3 regions of the Halalkalibacter oceani genome follow, and region 1 is predicted to be linked to each of the others. Evidence: riboswitches for the same ligand, from Rfam matches in the RefSeq annotation. Region 1 holds a riboswitch; each other region holds the start of a gene.
What was found. A riboswitch is a leader RNA that binds a small molecule or an ion and turns the genes downstream of it on or off. The one in region 1 is predicted to bind lysine.
Positions count from the first base shown of each region.

Region 2: linked by a shared signal. The riboswitch ahead of ABMB67_RS10570 (aspartate kinase) and the one ahead of dapA (4-hydroxy-tetrahydrodipicolinate synthase) in region 1 are both predicted to bind lysine.
Region 3: linked by a shared signal. The riboswitch ahead of lysA (diaminopimelate decarboxylase) and the one ahead of dapA (4-hydroxy-tetrahydrodipicolinate synthase) in region 1 are both predicted to bind lysine.

Region 1 is NZ_JBEPKD010000001.1:422,373-424,641, reverse strand. It holds gene kduI (5-dehydro-4-deoxy-D-glucuronate isomerase) at 1-145, shown strand, start outside; gene dapA (4-hydroxy-tetrahydrodipicolinate synthase) at 215-1,102, opposite strand; lysine riboswitch at 1,245-1,424, opposite strand; gene ABMB67_RS02110 (aspartyl-phosphate phosphatase Spo0E family protein) at 1,614-1,769, opposite strand; gene ABMB67_RS02105 (YhcN/YlaJ family sporulation lipoprotein) at 2,004-2,269, shown strand, end outside.
Region 2 is NZ_JBEPKD010000007.1:188,327-190,595, forward strand. It holds gene uvrC (excinuclease ABC subunit UvrC) at 1-672, shown strand, start outside; lysine riboswitch at 749-936, shown strand; gene ABMB67_RS10570 (aspartate kinase) at 1,054-2,269, shown strand, end outside.
Region 3 is NZ_JBEPKD010000005.1:149,817-152,085, forward strand. It holds gene lysA (diaminopimelate decarboxylase) at 1-951, opposite strand, end outside; lysine riboswitch at 1,030-1,205, opposite strand; gene ABMB67_RS08555 (spore germination protein) at 1,269-2,269, opposite strand, start outside.

The DNA.
Region 1 (2,269 bases):
CAAAAATGAGGAAGCAGTCATTTCGCCTCCCTGGTCGATTCATTCGGGTGTAGGCACGAACAATTATACGTTTATATGGGCGATGGCTGGTGAAAATTATACCTTTACAGACATGGATTTTGTCGAGATGAAGGATTTGCGCTAAAAGGGGTGTATCAAAAGGACTGTTTCCTTTTGATACACCCCTTCAGCTATTTGATCTGTTCACTTTCATTTAACTTACAAAGAAATTCATCGTCGGTGTGATCACGCTTTTCAGCTGCTGTTGCTGTTCTGCGGAGAGCGGCACAAGCGGTAAGCGGACAGGGCCGGCTTTAATCCCCTGCATTTCGAGGGCAGCCTTTACCGGAGTCGGGTTCGGCGCCATAAACAGCGATTTCATTACAGGGAGAAGCTGGCGATGCTGCAGGGCAGCTGCTTGAACCTGTCCTGCCTGAAAATTGCGGACCATTTGCTGCATTTCGTTACCGATAATGTGCGAGGCGACTGAAACGACGCCAATGCCGCCGATGGAAAGAATCGGCAATGTCAGGCTGTCATCTCCACTATATAGAGAGAAGCCGTCTGGCGCACCTTCAATAATCGCCGCCATTGCTTCTAAATCAGCGCTTGCTTCTTTCGTCGCCACGATGTTCGGAATCTGGGCAAGACGCAAGGTTGTTTCAACCGACATCGTCACTGCACTGCGGCCAGGGATGTTATATAACATCACCGGAAGCTTTGTAGACCGGGCGATCGTGCTGAAATGGGCAAAGATCCCTTCCTGTGAAGGCTTATTATAATAAGGAACGACAAGCATAATGCCATCTACACCGAGCTTTTCAGCTTTTTGCGTCAGCTCGATGGAAGCCTGTGTATTATTCGAACCTGTACCGGCAATAACCGGAACCTTACCGTCTGCTGCTTTTACAACCGTTTCAAACAATAAGCATTTTTCCTCTGTTGATAAAGTTGGCGATTCACCAGTTGTTCCACCAACGACCAATGCGTCTGAGCCATTTGAGATTAAATGGGCGACAAGCTCCTTTGTTGCTTCAACATCAACTTGTCCATGCTGATTAAACGGTGTCACCATTGCTGTTAGAATACGTCCGAAATTCATCCTTATTCACCCTCAATTCTAAAAAGTTTACATACGTTGTTTGGGCTACTTTGGGAGGCACAAAAAAACAACAACGAGCTCTCGACTCATTGTTGCAGGCTAGCTGTACGTCAGTACATAAACGACGCTAGACCAAATCAATGTGTGAGATAGCCCTCCATATAGCAAACGCTATATGACAGTCCTGTATTTATTCAATACAGTCCCAGCCAACGGACTATGAGCTTCCGTTAACTTCGGCAAATTCCCCTTTCGACTTGCTTCTTCAGAGCTCATACTCCTCGACAAGCTTACTTATGGCATTTGCGCCTCTACCCTCACTTCAGCGTATGAAGTAAGTTCTTACATGAATTTGTGTCTACCTTAACAGATGCTGCTAATAATTGCAATACTTTAGGGCGAATTTCAATTATTTCGTAAAAAGATTGATCAAAGCCGTTGCGCCGCTTCTGGTCAAGATGAAGGTGATTCAAAGGAAAACACAGGTTGCTCGGATCACCCATCTGTCCGATTATTTCATTAAGAAAGGCACCATTTTCGCCTGCAATTGGTTGAGCAGCTTGTCAAGCTCCTGGCTGCACTGTACGGTGACGTCGGCGGTCAATCCGTATGTTTTGGCAAGTGTCAACATTTGTTCCCTTTTCTGTTCGATTTTTAAATAATACATTGCTTCACTCCATCTTATATTTTGCAAAATGCACATTGTTTTTATCTATCACAATGCTACATTATACCCGGTTTTTGTAAATAAAAAAGCAATTCCACGAAAGTAGTCAGAAAAAATGAAAATCCCCGAAAGTTCGACACTTTTCTCTGTGGAGTGTTGCACCATTCCTGTTGAATATTGCAAGAGTGAAATAAAAAGAATGTCGTAAACTAAACAAAAAGAAGGGAGGTACCAATGAAAAAAATCATTTCGATCATCCTTATAATGGGCATTCTTTTTTGTGGAGGATGTCAAGTAGAACAAAAGTCTGTAATGGGAGCGAATTCTAATCGTGAGGAAGGATTCAGCGGCTATGGAGTAGCGCGTGTCCGTGGCTTGGAAGGCCCCTTAATGGACTTGGTCGTGCCTGATCGCGCGCCGAAAGGGTTGACGGATCCTGTACATTCCCTTCGGCATGAAGGCCAATATACGACGAATAAACGAATTTTAAGTACGAAACG
Region 2 (2,269 bases), on a different contig from region 1:
CTTGGAAAAGCGATGGGTATTCCGACGCCGTACCGGATTGAAGCGTTTGACAACTCGAACATTCAGGGGACGGACCCTGTTTCGGCGATGGTGACGTTTCTTGATGGCAAGCCAAGCCGCAAAGATTACCGCAAATATAAGATTAAAACGGTAACCGGGCCTGATGATTATGGCTCAATGCGTGAAGTGATTCGCCGCCGGTACGTGCGCCTGCTGAAGGAGTCGCTGCCTTTGCCCGACTTGATTGTGATAGACGGGGGAAAGGGACAAATTGCCGCGGCTCAGGAAGTAATTGAGGACGAGCTCGGTTTATCGATTAAAGTATGTGGACTGGCAAAGGATGATAAGCATCGGACGTCTCAGCTTTTGCTCGGTGATCCTCCGGTGGAGGTTCCGTTGAAGCGGGACAGTCATGAATTTTATTTATTACAGCGCATTCAGGACGAAGTGCATCGTTTTGCGATTACGTTTCACCGGCAGACGCGTTCAAAAACGTTTTTCCAGTCGGCATTGGACGATATTCCAGGCGTCGGCGAGAAGCGAAAGCGCAGCCTGCTTAAGCATTTCGGCTCAATTAAGAAAATAAAAGAGGCATCGATTGAAGAACTGAGGCAGCTGGCGATTCCGGAAAAGACAGCAGAGGCGATACTCGAGGCGCTGAAAGAGGAGTAGCAGGTTGTGCTTGCAATCCTAGAAAACCTTTGCTAGAATGGATAGCAATTAAATAGATGCCGCACTTCAATAGTGAAGTGATGGTAGAGGAGCGAAAACCATCAGTACCACTCTAAGGTTTATGAGGACCGATGAGGAGATTGGGAAAGGGGAATTCGCCGAAGTGTAGAAAAGGCTCATGTTTTTCTATGCTGGACCTATGTTGAAGAAGCATAGGGCTGTCACATATCAAACCCAAAGGATATGTGGAGAACTATCTCACGCGAGAAACAGGGAGCAGTGTGGTACCGGACTGGTATGACAGGCAACAGTGAGGAGTTTTCCTTATTGTTGCTTTTTTGCGTTCCCACTGAACGGAGTGAGTTGGAGAGGATGAACAGGATGAAACGAATTGTACAGAAATATGGAGGAACATCGGTTGGTTCAGTGGAACGAATCCGCCATGTCGCCTCAAGGATCGAAAAAGCAGCTGGCGAAGATCAGCAGGTCGTCGTTGTCGTCTCAGCAATGGGCAAATCGACCGATGAACTCGTCCGGCTTGCCGGACAACTGACGGAAAGCCCGAGTAAACGTGAAATGGATATGTTGCTTTCAACAGGGGAACAGGTTACGATCGCGCTTCTGGCGCTCGCTTTGGCGGAACGTGGTGTGGAGGCGATCTCGTTCACGGGCTGGCAGGCTGGAATTGAAACGGAGGACAATCACGGCAATGCGCGGATTGTCTCGATTGAAACAGAACGAATGGAAGCGGAGCTGGAAAAAGGAAAAGTGGTGATCGTCGCCGGCTTTCAGGGAAAAAGCTCGAAGAATGACATCACGACGCTCGGCCGCGGCGGTTCGGACACGACAGCCGTCGCGCTGGCAGCGGCGCTTTCAGCGGATCGCTGTGAGATTTATACCGATGTGACAGGGGTGTTTACAACGGATCCGCGCTATGTCCCGCAAGCGCGCAAACTCCAGTCCATTTCCTATGATGAAATGCTGGAAATGGCTAATCTCGGGGCCGGCGTTCTCCATCCGCGTGCGGTTGAATGTGCCAAGAATTATCAAATGCCTTTGCTAGTGGCGTCCAGTATGGTTGAAGAAGCAGGAACGATAATTGAGGAGGAAATCACAATGGAAAAAAACTTACTTGTACGTGGAATTGCCTTTGAAAATGATGTAACAAAAATTACAATGGCCGGTCTGCCAAGCAGGATCGACACGCTGGCGAAAGTTTTCCAAGCCCTCTCCGAAAACGGAATCAATGTTGATATCATTATTCAGAACCAGACTGATGAGGCGCATGTTGATCTTTCCTTTTCAATTACGCAATCTTCTTTAAAAGAGACATTGACAATTTTAGAAAATGCTAAGGCAGAGTTGGGCTTTCATTCGTTGCACGTAGAAGAGGACCTGGCGAAAGTATCGATTATTGGGGCGGGAATGGTTTCGAATCCCGGCGTTGCTGCTTCGATGTTTGATGTGTTAGCGCAGAATGAAATCTACATCAAGATGGTAAGTACATCTGAAATGAAGGTTTCGGTCGTCATTTCGGAGGATGATATGGTACTCGCTGTTGAGATGCTTCATCAGGCGTTTCAACTGGGTGAGGAAG
Region 3 (2,269 bases), on a different contig from region 1:
GTCGCGTACATTAGGAATATGCTTCTTTGAACCGACTGAATAAAGCGTCGTACCGGCATCCCCGACAAGCGATCGGCCCGGTTCGATCCAGATTTCGGGCATATCCATCTCAATTTCCGCCGCCTGACGCTTGACTACCTCGATCATCTTCTGGACGTATTCTTCAGCAGGAAGCGGCGTATCTCCTTCAATATAGCGAATGCCGAAGCCTCCACCCAAATTTAACACCTGTGGTGTGAAATCAAACACTTCCCGCCAATGCTTAATCAGTTCAAACATTTTTTCAACCGCCATCACAAACCCGGTAGTTTCAAAGATTTGTGAGCCGATATGACTGTGAACACCGAGCAGGCGCAGATTCCCGTCAGCCTGAGCGACTTCAACAGCCTGATGCACCTGGCCGCTAATCAGATCAAAGCCAAATTTGGAATCCTCCTGTCCGGTGGAAATATAATCATGAGTATGCGCCTCAACGCCCGGGGTGATCCGCAGCAAAATACTCATCTGCACATTCCGTTCAGCGCAAATCCGGCTTAACTCGCCCAATTCATAAAAATTATCGACAACGATGCAGCCAATTTGGGCTTCGACCGCCATTTCCAGTTCCATGAGACTTTTGTTATTGCCATGAAAATGGACTCTTTCCATCGGAAAACCGGACTGGATTGCCGTATACAGCTCCCCGCCCGAAACGACATCAAGGCTCAGCCCAAGCTCATCGGCAAGCTGGAACATCGCAATACAGCTGAACGCTTTGCTCGCATAGGCGACCTGATAAGGCACCTGTTCCTCGATAAACGCCTGTTGAAAGCTGGCGGCCCGTTTCCGGATAAGAGCAACATCATAAATAAAGAGCGGCGTGCCATAATCGCGCGCTAAGGCAGTCGTGTCAACTCCGCCAATTTCAAGATGTCCCTGATCGTTAATCGTGCTCGTCCCATGTAAATACATACTCGTCCTCTCCTTCATCATCCTATAAAGAAAACAGCTAATGCGACTACACTAGCTGTTAAAAGGGTCAATTCCTAACACCAGAATAGTTCTCCACTGCACCATGCAGTGACAGTCCGCTGCTTCTTCAACAGCGACCCAGCTATGGATGAGTTGGCGCTCATTCCACGCTTCGGCAATAGACCTTTCCACTTTGCTCATCGCTGCCACCGCTCCAAAAGTGTACTGATTCCGCTTGCGCCTCTACCCCAATTGTTTTGAGGTTTATGAAATTTAGTCGCTATTACTTTACCATATCAAACAAAATAGTTCAATCTTTATTCAGACCGTTGTTTAATCGGATCCTGAGGATTGACAATACTTGGCCGGAAGCGGACCGACGGCACTGTCGCCCTGATTAAAATTTGCCAGATGGCCGGTGGATCAAATGGAAGAAACGGCCATAAATACGGCTTATTAAACGCTTTAATCATCGCCAGCAACAGAATAAACAGCGTGCCGCCGATAATAAAGCCCGGCGCTTTAAAGATCGCCACAACGATAATGAGCATAATCCTTGTCGCCCGCAGCGCAACGCCAAGCTCATAGCTCGGTGTTGCGAAAATCCCGATCGCGCCAAGGGACACATACAGAATAACTTCCGAGGTGAAATAGCCGACCTCGATTGCAATTTCCCCAATCAATAAAGCGGCGACGAGACCGAGAGCGGTGGCCAAAGGGGACGGTGTGTGAATCGCCGCCATACGCAGCAGTTCGATTCCTAGCTCAGCAATCAGAATTTGGACGACGATCGGCACGTTATTCGTCTCCTCCGGCCCGATGAAATCAAGTCCCGCCGGCAACAAACTCGGCTGAATCACGAGCAATAGCCAAAACGGCAAAATAAAAAGGGAAAAAAAGATTCCTAAAAAACGCGTCCAGCGGAGAAATGTTCCAATAAACGCTGCCTGCCGGTATTCCTCAGCGTGCTGAACATGATGAAAAAGCGTCGTTGGTGTAATAATCACACTCGGCGAGGCATCGACAATGATTAAAATATGCCCTTCCAGCAAATGTGTTGCCGCGACATCTGGACGCTCAGTGTAGCGGACAAGAGGAAAGGGGTTCATCCCCTGTTTGACAATATATTCCTCGACAATTTTGTCGGCCATCGTCAAGCCATCTAAATTAATTGCCTCAAGCTCCTTCCTGACTATCTCCACTAAATCAGGATCAGCAATTCCATCGATATACGACAAACAGATGTCGGTTTTTGAGCGAACCCCGACCTGCATAATTTCATTGCGCAGCCGCTCATCACGAATGCGCCTCCTCGTCA